DNA from 2 places in the Flavobacterium davisii genome. Region 1 is predicted to be linked to the other one. Evidence: riboswitches for the same ligand, from Rfam matches in the RefSeq annotation. Region 1 holds a riboswitch; the other holds the start of a gene.

Region 1 (7,825 bases):
TTTTATTGCTTTATTTTTTTTGAATAGTTTGCTTATGTTCTTTTAATCTCTGAGCATTTTTCATGCCAGAGTTCAATTGAATTGACATCAAATACAAGGCTTTTTGTGTTTCCTTATAAGCTTCTTCAGGGGATTGATAGGTTCCTAAGAAAGTTTTTTCCTTCTTTATATTCTGTGTTTTAAACCAATAATAGTAACTCCCAAACGCTACCGAACCAACTATAAATGTTAAAAACCAAAATAAATTTCGATTTTTTATTTTTTCTTTACGCATTTGATCTAATTTTAAGCTCATAAATTTACATCATATCTTTTTATAAATGAAAAAAAATATAATCCAGCTTTTCATCATTCTAACAGTTGGCACACTGTTTAGCTGTAATGATTTAGATGATCAACCTCAATATAGTGAGTTAGATGCTCATAATTTTATTTGGAAGGGTTTGAACAAATATTATTATTATCAAGAAAATGTAGCAAATTTGCGTGATGATCGTTTTGGTTCTCAAAACGATCTTAATTCTTTTTTGAATACTTTTTCAAAACCTGAAGCTTTATTTGAAAATTTAATTTACGATCGAAAAAACGTCGATAAATTTAGTTTTATATCTTCTAATTATACTATATTAGAACAGCTTCTTTCTGGAACGAATGATAGTAATGGTATGGAGTATGGGATTAGTCCTAAGAATGGTAGTAAAACTGAAGTTTTTGGCTGGGTAAAATACATCATGTCTAATAGTGATGCTAGTACAAAAGATCTAAAACGAGGAGATCTTTTTTATGCCGTTAATGATATACCCCTTACTCGTAGTAATTATCGTGAATTGTTATCTAAAACAAATTACACTTTAAATTTAGCATCGTATGATGGAGGTGCTATTACATCTAATGGAAAAACAGTAGCATTAACTAAAAAGGCGTATTCTGAAAATCCTGTTTATATTACCAATATAATAGAGGAAGGAAATAAAAAAGTGGGCTATTTAATGTATAATGGTTTTTATACATATTATGAACCGCAATTAAATGAAGCATTTGGTAAATTAAAAGCAGCTGGAATAACTGATTTAGTACTAGATTTACGTTATAATTCAGGAGGATCGGTAGCAACCGCTACTCGTTTAGCCAGTATGATTACAGGACAATTTGAAGATCAAATTTTTGCTAAAGAACAATGGAACTCTAAGATCAATAGTAAAATAGATCCTAATAGGTTATTAAATAAATTTACCTCACAATTAAAAAATGGTACTTCTATTAATTCATTAAATTTAAATAAAGTATATATCTTAACAACGGGCAATACCGCCTCTGCTAGTGAATTAATCATTAACTGTCTAAAGCCTTACATTCAGGTAATTCAAATAGGGACTACTACTACAGGCAAAAATGTGGGGTCTATTACAATGTATGACTCACCAGACTACACAAAACGAAATTTGAATCCAACGCATAGATATGCTATGCAATTAATTGTTTTAAAAATTGTTAATAAAGTAGGTTTTGGAGATTATGAAGCGGGTATTACGCCCGATGCGACTAATATATTAATGGAAGACATAAGTAATCTAGGTATTTTAGGGAACAGCTCTGAACCTTATTTAGCTAAGGTAATGAGCTTAATTAAATCTGGTAATAGAATTGGTATTCAAAAACCTCAATTTAAAATTGGCAATGAAATTATGGATCTTTCTAAACGTGATTTAAAATATGAAATGTATATAGATTAAACAACGCTCTATAACTACAAAATTATTTTTTATTCAAAAGTAAGGAGAAATCACAAAATAACGATAATGTGATTTCTCCTATTTATTGAAGTAATGAACTTATGAATATTATTATTTCTTAAGCCTTGACCGTTTTAATTAAAACTGAAAATTCATTCCGATTTTAAAGTTTCTTCCTCTTGTATTATATCCCATTGCTTCTATAAACTCCTCATTTAATAAGTTTTGAACGGATCCAAAAACATTCAAATGGTTTGATAATTTTACTTTTAAATTAGTGTGAAATAATTTATAAGCAGCAACAGATGTATCTGTTGCTTTAAAGGTAAAGGAGTTGTAATATGACACATTTCTAAAGTCTACAAACTGGAATTGAGCATCCCATGTGATAGATTTCGTAAACTCAACTGATACCCCCGCATTTACTCTATGTTTTGCAACGGATTTTGCAATGGCTTCATCATTTTCTACAAAAGTATAATTACCTGTTAGGCTTACTTTTTCTATAGGTTTTATCATTATATTGGATTCAATCCCTTTTGACTTATTGATTCCTTCTATATTTTCATATTGCCATCCTACATTTGAGGCCTTCTTTTTAAAACCAATTGAATTATTTTCTTCTCTATAAAATCCAACTGCTGAAATTTTTAATTTTTGATTTAAAAAACTTTTTTCAAAACCAGTTTCAATAGTAGCATTTTCTTGTGGGCTTAAATCTTTATTTCCATACTCAGAATATACTTGATATAATGTTGGTGCTACTACTGCTCCTCCTATTGATCCATATAATTTTAAATTGATTTTTTCAAAATTAAAGCTTGGATTAATATTAAGGATGATATAATCTTTATAGACACTGTGTTTTAAATAACGAGCTCCTGCATTTACATTTAATCCAAACTTGGTATTTAATACTGCTGTAATATAAGGATCTAACATAGTGTATTTAGCGTCTTGATTATAAATATTAACATAAGGAGTAGCTTGAAGCATATCAAAATATTGAAATTGAACCCCTGTAATAAAAGCTAAAGAGTTTCCTATATTGTATTTATTAAAAACGTCAACATTTATATTTCGTGATTTAGAAAAAGATTCAGTATAATTATTTAATGAAACTCCTGATAATCTTTTTTGTTCATAAAAGCCGAAAGAAGAATTTATTTTCAACTCTCCTTTTTCATATTTCATTGAAGGAGAAAAGCCTCCTCTAAACTGTTCTCCTATTAAAGTATTTACTTCATTATCTACAAAGGCACCTGTATCATAGGCAAATCTTAAGCGATCATAGTTAGCAAAAAAATTCAGCTTAATTTCTTTATTTATAACTACTCCTAATTGCTGATTAAGATTAACTCTTGAAAATTTGTCTTTTTCAAAATTATCTCCTTTTGCTTCACTAATGCCCGTTATTTCTGTACTATTTAGAGCGGTTAAAAAAGACATTTTTCCTTTTGTTCCGTTCAATGAAAAACCTTGATTATATTCTTCTGGTTTATATTTTTTAGTGGTTGCTAAGTTTTGCGTTCCTACATTAAAATAAGCTGTTCCTATAACTCCTTTGTCAGTTGCTTTTTTTAATGTAATATTAATAACTGCTGTGGCTGCATTAGCACCGTATAATACAGAGGAAGCTCCTTTAAGTACTTCTATGCTTTCAACTTGTTCTACTGGTAATAATCGTAAATCATACGTTGTTGAAATACTGGATGCGTCTACTACGGGATTGCCATCTATTAGGATTAAAACTTGTTTTGTGGTTCCTCCCCTAACGAACAATTCTAAATTTTTACCTACTCCACTCTGATTTCCTACAACTTCAAATCCGGCTAACTGGCTTAATATGGTAGCAACACTTTGTCCTTTTCTTTGTTCTAAATCTTTTGATGTAATTTTTTCAATCGTTCTTCCTGTTTTTGTTTTGTTTTGCTGAAATTTAGTCTCTGATACGACTATTTCTTCTATTTTTTTTGATTCTTGCTTTTGTGCAAAAGCAGTACCACCATACATACACGTTAAAACGCTTGCTAATAAAATGTTTTTTTTCATTTTAATTCTTTAAATGCGGAAAAAAAGACAGAATTTACCCATTCCCAAACTTTTTTTCCCGAAAGTTTGTTAATAAAATAAACTTAGGCAGGTCTCCTGGCTTGCGTCTTGTAATTAACCTTCCCGTATTAAATTATCAACAGTGGTTGTAGATTCTTACAAGCTTAATAGCTTACAGTTGCGGGTACAGCTCAGGTTTTGATCTTTGATTTTTTATTTTAGAGATTAGACTTCAGGAATATGATTCCTTTTCTGTTAATCTTCAAATAATACTTCTATAATCTCACTCTGATTCCCTTTTAAGCTGACTTTACACAAAAGTCGAGCACCATAAATTCACGGGCAAATTTAGTACATCTTTTGAAAAAAATAAAAAAAACACACACAAACAGATTCTTTTATTAAAAATTTCTCAACACAAAGATTCATAATCTCTAGATATTTCAAAGTTCAGTATATGATATTAGATTTATTTCATATCAAATTATGCGTTATACTTTGTAATGAGGATGAAAAGGGGAAAGAGGATAAAAATACAAGGATTTTTTTAAGCTCAACCTAATATGTTTATCCATAATCAATTTGTAATACTTAATCTGTTTTGAACAAATTTGAATAAAAAAAGCCACAACTATTATGTTGCAGCTTTTTTATTACTTAAAACAAAGATCTTATTATAAAACTTTTAAAATTATTTTTTCTTTGACCAATCTAAGTTCGTTATATAAGAAATCCTTAGCGTGGGATTATTTTCTTGTATGGTGTTGGGTACATTCCATAAATTTTGATGAATGTAACTTAATTGAATTTGATGTTGAGGGTTTAAATTATATCCTAAACCTGCAATTACTCTATTTTGTTGTACAAATGTTTTTGCTGCTTTTACTCCTATATTCATAAATATTTCGTCACCTAAAAAAGCAAACAATTGAGGTTTATCTTCTTTTTTAGTTAAGGTATAATTTACTAAATACATGTATCGTAAACGATTTCTATAATCTCTGCTCGTTATAGCAAAATCTCCTGCTTCATTTTTAGTAGCAACTCCTACCCAACGGCTTTCATCACGTAAACGATGGGTAAATCTAAAATTATCTTTAGCGCAACTATAAACACCTTGAATCCAAACATTATCTTCTGGTGTTACTACTCTATTTAAAGGAACATCTCCGTAGACAAAAAATTCATGGTGTGTATAACCTACACTAGCACTCATTTCTTTTGTAAACTGATAATCTACCGATGGACGGATGAAATACTGTTGTTTTTGATCAAAACCATTTGCAAATATCAAAGATCCTTCAAGTGTTAAAGAAAGGTTTTTATTTAGTTTGTTCTTTCCTAAATAATGTAACCAAATATCATTATTATGATTTATTACCTGACCTAATATGTTATTATAAAAAGACAATAACACAACTAAAAACAACGGGAATTTAATACTCTTTTTCATTTTTCTTGTTTAAGGGAGCGCAAAGGTACAATAAAAAACAAGAAAACAAATAAATCTCACATGTTTTTAAATATTTATCAGTCTGTGTTTAAAAAAAACAAAAAAAATGCTTCTCAAAGCAATTAACTAATTATTAACTTATTCATTTAAATCATCCTTCCTTATACTCTTTTTTAATGAAAGTATTTTTACTTCTCCAAAATCTACTTTGTTTGAAAAAGCTTCTGTAAGAGGTTTATTTTCTAAATAACAAATTAAGCTTCTTATGACACCTGCATGCGTAAAAATAACTAATGGTTGTTCTAATGATTGCTTATTTAGGTTTTCCCAAAATTCAATTACTCTTTCATACAAAATTTGAAAAGATTCCCCCATAGGAACTGAAATATTTACAAAATCTGACATCCAAGGAGTTCGTTCTTCTTCAGGTATTACATCCCAATTTTGTAGCTCCCATTTTCCAAAATTCATTTCTTTTAATCGGTCGTCTAATGTTATCTCTTCTTTTAAAAAACAATATTCAGCCAATTCTACACAGCGTGTTAAAGGACTACTATACACCAATGCTTTTACTGGTAATTGTTTTTTTATTTCCTGAAATTGCTCTAAAAAATTAGGTGCTAAGTTTACATCACTTTGTCCATAACAAACTCCTTTAGGACAAATGGTTTCTGTATGACGTACTAAATAAATTTGCATATTGTGAGAAAAGATAAAAGGGTTACTACTTCACTTATCTGCTCTAAAGCTCCTAAACAATCGCCTGTGTATCCTCCAATCCATTTAGTAAAATAGCGTCCCATATACAAGCGTGTGAGAAGCAAAAGGGGAAGTGTTAATAAAAAAAATGGATTGTATATAAAAGACATACATGCTAATGGTAATATCCCAAATAAAAGGACTCCTATTACTTCATATTGACTAAATGTTTTGGCTATAGGTTTACTTTTACTTAATTCATCTTCTCTTACATACGGTAACGTAAAGGAAAGTGAAATGGCATTCGCTCTGCTTATACTATGGTAGGTAATGAATAAAAGACTTGCATAAATATAAGGGTTCCAAGAAGCATCAGGTATTTTATTTATTATTTCAAAGAGGAGTAAAAATTTGGTTAGTAATAATAGTACAACACCTATGGTACCATAGGCTCCTATTGCACTATCTTTCATTATTTTTAATATTTTTTCTTTGGTCCAACCTCCTCCAAAACCATCGCAAACATCAGCAAACCCATCTTCATGAAAGGCTCCGGTAGTTAACACTCCAGCTATCATTGAAAAAATAATAGCAATGAATGATGAAAAAAGATAATGAGCTCCTAAAAATACTAAATAAGAAATACTTCCTACTAGCCAGCCTATTAATGGAAAATAACGTGTTGCTTTATTTAAATAAGTAGAATCATGATTAATATGTTTTGGACACGGAATACGTGTATAAAACATTAATGCTGTAAAAAATATATCCCGTTGTTTTTTCATTTTTATAAAAATTCTAGGTTGTAAATGATAAACGAATCTCATTTAAATACTCTCACTCACGCCTGCTTCTTCAAAACTTGCCATCTGATTTAAGAAATTTACAGCACTTTGTATAATAGGAAAAGCAAGTGCTACTCCTGTTCCTTCCCCTAGTCGTAATTCTAAATCCAATAATGCTTTTACATTCAAATGGTTTAATAAAGCTTTATGTGCTTTTTCTTGTGAACAATGACAAAATAGGGTATTCTTAAGTATTTTGGGTTGGTAGGTATAGGCGACTAAAAAAGCTACTGAACTAATAAATCCGTCTACTAAAATTAGCATATTGTTTTCAAAGGCTTGGAGTATTCCTCCTGCCATTTGATAAATTTCAAACCCCCCAAAATGGGCTAATTTTTCATCTAATACTTCTGATGTTTTATATTTTTCTAAAGCTGATTTTAAAATACTTATTTTTTTATCTAAAGCTTCATTAACTACTCCTGTACCACTGCCTACACAATCTTGAATTGGGATTTTTGTTAAAATACTCATTAATATAGAAGAAGTGGCTGTATTTCCTATTCCCATTTCTCCAAAGCCAACACAATTAGAGCCTTTTTCGTATATTTCTTGTACAATTTGTTTTCCTTTTTGTAAGCAGTCTTTAAGCTGATCTACTGACATAGCGGCTTGTTCTAAAAAGGATTTCGTTCCTTTTCCTACTTTTTGATGTATTATGGGTAATGAATCATCAAAATCAAAATTAACTCCTGCGTCAATTACTTTTAAGGTTAGTCCATTTTGTTTTGAAAACACGTTAATTGCGGCTCCACCATTTACAAAATTCAAAACCATTTGAGGGGTTACTTCTGCTGGATAAGCACTTACTCCTTCTTTTGCTATACCATGATCCGCTGCAAAGACTAAAATATGTGGGTTTCGTATTTCAGGTGTAAGCGTATTAAAAACTTGTCCTATTTGCAACGCTATTTTTTCTAATTGACCTAAAGATCCTAAAGGTTTTGTTTTAAAATCAATTTTGTGTTGTAATTTTTCTATTAAACTCATTATTTCTTATATTATTCTTCCCAAACTAAAAAACAATAGTTTTGGTAAATTTC
Region 2 (7,825 bases), 430 kb from region 1:
ACGATAACTCGTTTAAAAGGAAGTGTATCTACTAAAGTTAAACTTTCTTTTAATAATGGTTGAGTTACTCCTATATAAGTAGTAGTTGCAAAACCAAACCCCATGCCTTCCCATAGCATTCGAGTCATTTTTGCTATATCTGAATTAGCATCAGGATCAGCGGTTCCGCGTCCTACGACTAATAAACAGGTATCTTTTCGATCTATAGTTGTTAATTTGGTTTCAACTTTTTCTATTAATTTTTTGGAGAGTTGTAGTATTGAGGGGGTTATTCCAAAATGTTTTCCTAATATAATTTTCAAATCAGGATATTGACTTTGTATGGTATTCATTTCGTAAGGAATGTCATTTTTAGCATGACTTCCAGCAAAAAGAATAGCAGGAATGGCAATTATTTTTCTAACTCCTTTAGTATAAAGACGTTCTACTGCTGCTGCATAAATGGGATGTGAAAATTCTAAAAAACCATAATCTACCTCATAATTAGGATAACGCAGCTTTAAAAGACGTACTAGCTCTTTAAATCCAGTAACGCCTTCTGGATCTCTGCTTCCATGTCCACAAATTAAAATTCCTTTTTTAGTATTCATTTTCTTGTACTATTTTAATTGGATTATGATCTATAGGAAAAGCATATTTTCCTAGTATAAAAACGACAGGCATTGGCACTGTTTTGATTTCTAATTTTTCCTCCATTTCATCTAAAGTTCCACTAAAAATGGTTTCGTCTTCTTGAGATACTTTCGAAATTGCGGATATATATAAGGTTTCATCAGGTGTAATTTTTTTAAAAGTGGTAATTACTTCTTTCAAATTTTTATACCCCATATACATGATAAGTGTAGTTCCTGTTTTTAGCATATTAGCTAATGCCTCTAACTGTTCTAAATCGTATGTAGCGGTATGGCCTGTACAAAACAGAACTGAATTCGTTTTGTTTCGTTCTGTAAGTGGAATATGTTGTGAGTTAGCAGCGGCAATTCCTGCTGTGATTCCAGGAATAACTTCAAAGGGAATATTTTTTTGGGTTAGAAATCGAATTTCTTCTGCTACTCTTCCATAAATAAAGGAATCACCGGACTTTAAACGGACAATTTTTTTTCCTTCTTGAGCATATTTAAAAAATAGCTCATGAATCGTATCTTGACGTTTCATGGCATCTTCTACATCTCCGTATTTTCGACCTACATATATTTTTTTGGCATTAGAGGATGTTAGATCTAGAATTTCTGATGATATTAAATTATCATATAGAATAATATCTGCCTTTTGAATTCTTTTAACGGCTTTTACTGTAAGTAACTCAGGATCTCCTGGACCAGCGCCTACAATACTTATAGTAATTGGTATTTGATATTCTAAATCCATATTTTTATTGTTCATTTAATAAGTCTAACGGATTGGGATACTTAAATGAATAGTTTAATTTTGTTTTGAGTTTATCTGAATTTATAATTTTATAGGATTCATTCGGACTAATAACAAATGTAGGTTTTTCTAAACCTATTTTTTCAGCTGCAAGTTCATAATATTCTTTCCGCTTAGGATGGATGTCGGTACTAGCATTAAATATTTCACCCCAAATTTCTTTAGCTATAATGGTTTGGATAATATTAATACAATCATCTTGATGAATTACGTTTATAGGCGCCTCTCCATTTTCCACTCCTTTTTTGCCTGCTAAAAAACGCCCTGGCATTCGATCATAACCGATTAATCCAGAAAAACGAATTATGGTGGTTTTAAACTGGATTTGATTTAAAAGCATTTTTTCTACTATTAATAAAGCTTTTCCACTATCTTTTTGAGGCATTCGTATTTCTTCTTCTGTTACGATTTCATTTGTATCAGGATAAACAGATGTAGAACTTATAAAAAGTATTTTTTGTATTTTACTTTTTAGTATTTCTGGTATTAATTGTTCAAATTGTTTGGTATGAAATAGAATAATATCAGCTCTTCTCTTAGGTGGAAAATTAATTATCAGAATATCCGAATCTAAAAATTCTGTTATTTCTTGTCCTTCAATATCGGTATCTGTTACTGAAATGAAGTAAGGTAAAATTCCTTTTTGTTTTAATAAAGGAATTTTATCAAGATTTGTAGTAGAGCCTTTTATTTCATAGCCTTTTTTTATTAGACTTTCTGCTAGAGGTAATCCTAACCAACCGCAACCTAATAGACTTATTTTTTGTCTTTTCATTCGCTTTCTGTTATTCTTATTCTTGAACGAAGATACAAATCAAAATAAAGGAAAAGGATAATTCCTAGGAATCCTATACCTATTAAATTATTTTGTAAATCGTTTAATTCTAAATTAGAATTAAAAAGAGTTATTATTTTATAAATGGGAATAATAAAACACATTATGGTTATTAATATGTTTAATTTAAAACGATGTTTTTGAATCTTAGTCCGGTCAAATGTTTTTAATAATTTACTTAATAAGTAGGAATCTATTGTTCCTGTAAACATTAATCCTATGGAAAAGACAACGCCTCCTACTACTGAAAATAACCAATGATGAGTTCCTGAAACGGCTAATCCAAAGGCAGCAATTTGTGATGATGTGTCAAATATAAAACCAAAGATAACTCCTGTTATAAATACTGTAATGGGATGGATACTTTTATCTAAGAATTTAGGTATTAAGTATTTTTTTATATTCAAAGAATAGGTTGTTTCTGACTGTAATAATGTTATTATATTCCTAATTCCCATAGTAAATAGTAAAAACATAGGCAACCAATTAAGTAAGGAATCAACCCAAATAGGGACTTCAAAATTATTTTTCAGATAACTCAATACCAATGCTATTAGTGTAACCATTACACCATGTCCTAAAGTAAATAGGGTTCCAACCCATTTAGACCAAGTATCATTTTTTTCATGTAGTCGATACGTATAATTATCTATTACGGTAATATGGTCTGGATCTAGACCATGTCGTAAACCTAAAATAAATAAAATAAGTAAGGCTGATAAGTTGTTGCTTAATAGTTCCATGAGTTGATAACTTAATTTTTAGAAGAAATAGGAAATGCTTCCTTTTATAAAAAAGGGGGTTCCGGGTGTATTATGAAAATCTGTCACTGCTTCTGTTTCATTTTTCAATCGTGATTTATCATAAAATTGTGCTTCATCCCATTTTACATTAAATATATTTTCAGTAGAAAGGCTCATTTCATATCGTGGTCTAGTATATCTAATAACTAAATCTGTTATGGTATAAGGCTTAGAAAATATAGATCCGTCTTCAACAGCAGGACGTTCTCCCATAAAACGATAGCGTAAACTGGCGTTAATACCATTCTCTAACTTTAAAGTTAAGCCTCCTGTTGAGTTCCATCTAGTATATAAAGGAATCAGATTTTCTTCTTTGGGAGCTTCTTTTAAAAAACTATATGCGTAATTTAAGTTCGTATCTGCCCATAAAAAATCTGTGAATTGGATTTTTAAAGAGGCATCTATCCCGTATTTTCTACTGGAACCTAAGTTTTCAAAGCTTCCATCATCTGAAATAAATTTAAATTCGGAACCACTATCAGTCCACCAAGCTGTAAAATTGAAAATAGATTTTTTGTATAGCTTCATTATAAGGCCTAAATCAAGACTTTGAGACTGCGGAACAGGATTACTGGCAGTGGGATCTTTACTGACTGCTGTATGTGCATAATTGGAATGAAAACCTATACCCCATTTTGTAAATATTGTCAAATTAGAGGTAGGATTAAAATATAATTGTGCCTTTGGGTTAAAACGGTAGACCGCTTTTTTGCCTGAATTATTATCATTTATTTTGTCTTTTAAATAAAAATCGAAAAGCTCATTTCTAAAGCCTAATTTGAGTGACCATTTAGGAGCAAACTGCCAATCTTCGTCTACATATAAACTATAATTAGTAATTGCTACATGATCATTTGCTGCTTTGCTCAAAAACGCTCTTTTTAAGACATAATCTCTCCCTAATCCTAATATATCGGTTCGAGTAACAAACCCGACTTCTGAATATAATTTTGTTGTTCCTACATTATCTAATCTATTATAAACACTTTTTAATCCAAACAAATCTCTTTTTTCCCACTGTAATATTTCATCTCCGTTAATAGGATCGTTCATAAAAAAAGTGAAATTTGAAAACAAGTCGAATATGTTTTTGGAATAATAGAATTGATTTTTCCAAGATTGAGTTTCATTTAACTTTGTATCTAATATTAGATTTGTATTAAGTCTTGAAGCTATTCCTCCTTCAGAATCATCTATAGAACCATATCTAGATAAAGTCCCCTTTTCTATGGCTCTTAAAGGTAATTGTCCAGAAGCATTCCAGCTACTTGAAAAATAGGATCCTGACAATACAAGGGCTGTTTTATTGGTAAGTTGAGCATTGTATCTTCCAAAAAAATTAAATCTTTTAAATTTTAATTTGCTTTCAAAAAAACCATCTGTATAATTGTATTCTGAAGCAAAATAAGCATTATCATTCCACTTAGAAACTAAATGTTTTTGATCTAGCACTTGAAGCATTGCTAAAACTCTTTGGGTATTAAATAAACCTGATTCTAGTTTAATATTATTTTTTTCTAAACGATATTTAGAATTAAATTGAGCTGCTCCTGCTACTGAAAAATCACCAAGACTTGCTTCATAAGGTCCTTTAAAAAAATGAACGTTTCCTATGGTTTCAGGAATCATAAAGTGCATATCTGCATACCCTTGTCCATGTGCATGAGAAGGCAAATTAGCTGGTATTCCATCCATTTGAATAGAAAAATCTGTTCCGTGATCATTATCTGTTCCTCTAACAAAAATTTGTTCTGCTTTTCCTCCACCTGCATGTTGTGCAATAAATAATCCAGGAACTGCTCTCAGTAAATCTTGTCCTGATTTTATTGGTTGTAATTGTAAACTAATTTGATCTATTTTATTTTCTTGCTTTTTGGCAAACGCTGTTGTAATTACTAGTTCTTCTAGATTCATTACATTATGTAATAAGGAAACATTTAGTAATTTTTGTTCGTTCTTTTTAAAATTTATTTTTAAACTAATTGAATCATATCCTATATGAGTAATAATAATCGTTTTTAATCCCTCTGAACTAAATTGTAATGTATATGAGCCATTTTCTTCTGATACGGTACTTTCTCCTGATTCTTTTACTTTAATGGTTGCTCCTACAATTTTTGTTTGATTTGTGGCATCTAAAATAAAACCATGAATCGTACTTTGTGCTTTTATGTTAGAAAAAAAGAATAAGAATGAAAAAATACAAAACCAATTAAATAGTTTTGTGAAAAAATTATTTTTCTTTTTTTTAGGTTCGATTATACTATTTGAAGAAAATAATAGGTCTTTTTTTAACAATATATTTTTTAGAATATGAGTTGTAACTATTCCTCTTGAAGTTTCAATATCTACTTCCTTATACCAAGTATTTTCGGGTTGGATATTTACAACAGGTCCTTTTTTACAAAAACCTTGACATTTAGTTCGAATGGTATGAACTTCATCGTTTAATTCTTGTTCTGTCAGAGTTTTTCGAAGTACTTGAATGTTTTCTTCTGCTCCATTATCTGTACAACAAGTACCATTACATAAATAAATAATTTTTTTAATCTTTGATAGATCCTTTGACATCTTAATTTTTTTTTCGTTAATAATCCCGTTAACTGATTATAAACGACCATAGAAAAAGGACGTGTGAAATAAAGGAAGCATTATATTCACTCATTAGCCTTTACTCCGAAAGCCGCGAATCAATGCAAAGGCAGGTCTTCTGACTTGTTCCAATTATAACGCCTTCCCGTTTTTATTTTGAAATGAAAATAGTGGCTAATTGTTATAATCTTTTTTTAGAACTTACAGCAGCGGGTACTGTTCCAGATTTACACTGGATTCCCTTTTAATTTGTTTTCATTTCTTGAAAACAAAACCATTGCGGTTACGAAAGTACAAAAAACTAAATCATCGTGATACATTATTAAAAAAAATAAAAAATACTACATTTTATTAATAATATAGTTACAATTGAAATTAATGCAACGGCATGATTTATAAAGGATACTTTTTTAAATTCGGAATGCTTAATTATTCGAGTATTTATTCCTATAAATGGTTTTTCAACTAGTTTTCCATAATATATATTAGGTCCTCCAAAACGACAATTCATGATAGCTGCTAAAGCTGATTCTGGATAACCTGAATTAGGGCTTGCGTGTTGGTTTCCAAATTTTAATACAAAAGAAAACAAGTTAGGTTTTCCGCTGATTATAATCATCAAAAAAGCCGTAATTCGAGCTGGCACATAGTTTACTACATCATCTAATCGAGCCGCAAATTTTCCAAAATAAAAATACCTATCGCTTTTATAACCAATCATAGAGTCCAAAGTATTGATCATTTTATAGGTCATCATGAATGGTAATCCTCCGATAGCGTAATAAAAAAGTGGTGCAATTACGCCATCACTCAAGTTTTCAGATAAAGTTTCAAAAACGGCTATTCTTATTTGATTTTCTGAAAGTGTCGTAGTATCTCTTCCTACAATCCAAGATAGTCGTTTTCTTCCTGCTTCTATTCCTTTTTCTTCTAATGTATTAAATACTTCTTTTCCTTCTTGGATTAAACTTTTGTTAGCCAAGCCATAAAAAATGAAAAGACAGGCAAATAGACTATAAAGAATGGGATTAAATTCTAATAAAATATTTGATAAAAAATAAAAAAATAAAAAGACAAAACTACATAATACAAATGTTAGAAAAATTCCTTTTATAAATCGAAATTTTCCTTTATTTAAAAGTTTTTCTCCTAAATAAATTGTCGTACCAAAAAGTCTGATAGGATGTGGTAACCATCTAGGATCTCCTAATAATAAATCTAATAAATAACCTATAACCAAAGGTCCTAAAAAAATAATTAAAGAATGATCCATTGATTAATAGCGTTTATTAAAAGTTGATTTTCTGGTGGTTTTTGAGTAGCTAATCTAAAATATTGTGATGAAAGTCCTTTAAAATTACTGGCATCTCGAATAAGTAATTGATGATTCTTTAGAAGATATTCCTTTAGTTCTGAAGCTGTTTTTATATTTGTTTTACACAAGAAAAAATTAGTTTTTGTTGGATAAACTTCTATATCTTTAATTTGCTGTAAGGTGTTTGCAAATTGAGTAGTATCTGCTATTATTTTTTCTATAGGTAATACAATATTAGAAGCATTTTTAACTATATATTTTCCCGCTTCAATTGCCATAGTGTTTACAGACCAAGGCATTTTAAAGGTTTCTATTGCTTGAATATTTTGTTTTTGACTCATCATATAGCCTAATCGCAAACCGGGTATAGAATATGTTTTAGTTAATGACTTTACTATCAATAAGTTTGAAAAATTAGAAATTTCATCAATCATAGAAATTTTACTTTTTGTAAAGTCTACATAAGCTTCATCTATTACAAACAAGACTTTGGGATTATTTTCTAAAAGAGAATGAAGTATTTTTTTTTCAAAAATAAATCCTGTTGGGTTATTTGGATTACCTAAAAAAACAGCTTGTGTAGAAAAATGATATTTTTCGTGTACATCTGACCATTTTATATAATCTAATGTTATGTCATAGCTAGAACAAGCGTCATTATATTCTGCAAATGATGGTATAATGATGGTGGCTGATTTTTTTTGTAAAAAGTGTGCAATCAAATAAAATGCTTCGGTAGCACCATTCGTTACTAATAGTTGATTTGGTTTTAATTGGTGCCAACTCGCTAATTCCTTTTGTAATGATTCTGCATTGGCTTCAGGATAACTTGTAATTTTATCCCAATGTTGA

What was found. A riboswitch is a leader RNA that binds a small molecule or an ion and turns the genes downstream of it on or off. The one in region 1 is predicted to bind cobalamin.
Region 2: another riboswitch for cobalamin. It lies ahead of NAB20_RS12550 (TonB-dependent receptor domain-containing protein); the one in region 1 lies ahead of NAB20_RS14395 (TonB-dependent siderophore receptor).

The regions. Positions count from the first base shown of each region.
Region 1 covers NZ_CP097869.1:3,356,560-3,364,384, forward strand. Annotated here, with positions in the region: gene NAB20_RS14385 (hypothetical protein) at 11-295, opposite strand; gene NAB20_RS14390 (S41 family peptidase) at 321-1,733, shown strand; gene NAB20_RS14395 (TonB-dependent siderophore receptor) at 1,872-3,785, opposite strand; cobalamin riboswitch at 3,854-4,133, opposite strand; gene NAB20_RS14400 (DUF2490 domain-containing protein) at 4,477-5,238, opposite strand; gene cobC (alpha-ribazole phosphatase) at 5,377-5,937, opposite strand; gene NAB20_RS14410 (adenosylcobinamide-GDP ribazoletransferase) at 5,922-6,722, opposite strand; gene cobT (nicotinate-nucleotide--dimethylbenzimidazole phosphoribosyltransferase) at 6,765-7,772, opposite strand; gene NAB20_RS14420 (diphthine--ammonia ligase) at 7,784-7,825, opposite strand, start outside.
Region 2 covers NZ_CP097869.1:2,927,814-2,935,638, forward strand. Annotated here, with positions in the region: gene NAB20_RS12530 (sirohydrochlorin chelatase) at 1-590, opposite strand, end outside; gene cobA (uroporphyrinogen-III C-methyltransferase) at 580-1,368, opposite strand; gene NAB20_RS12540 (SDR family oxidoreductase) at 1,373-2,203, opposite strand; gene NAB20_RS12545 (NAD+ synthetase) at 2,200-3,006, opposite strand; gene NAB20_RS12550 (TonB-dependent receptor domain-containing protein) at 3,025-5,637, opposite strand; cobalamin riboswitch at 5,749-5,952, opposite strand; gene cbiB (adenosylcobinamide-phosphate synthase CbiB) at 5,981-6,931, opposite strand; gene NAB20_RS12560 (histidinol-phosphate transaminase) at 6,916-7,825, opposite strand, start outside.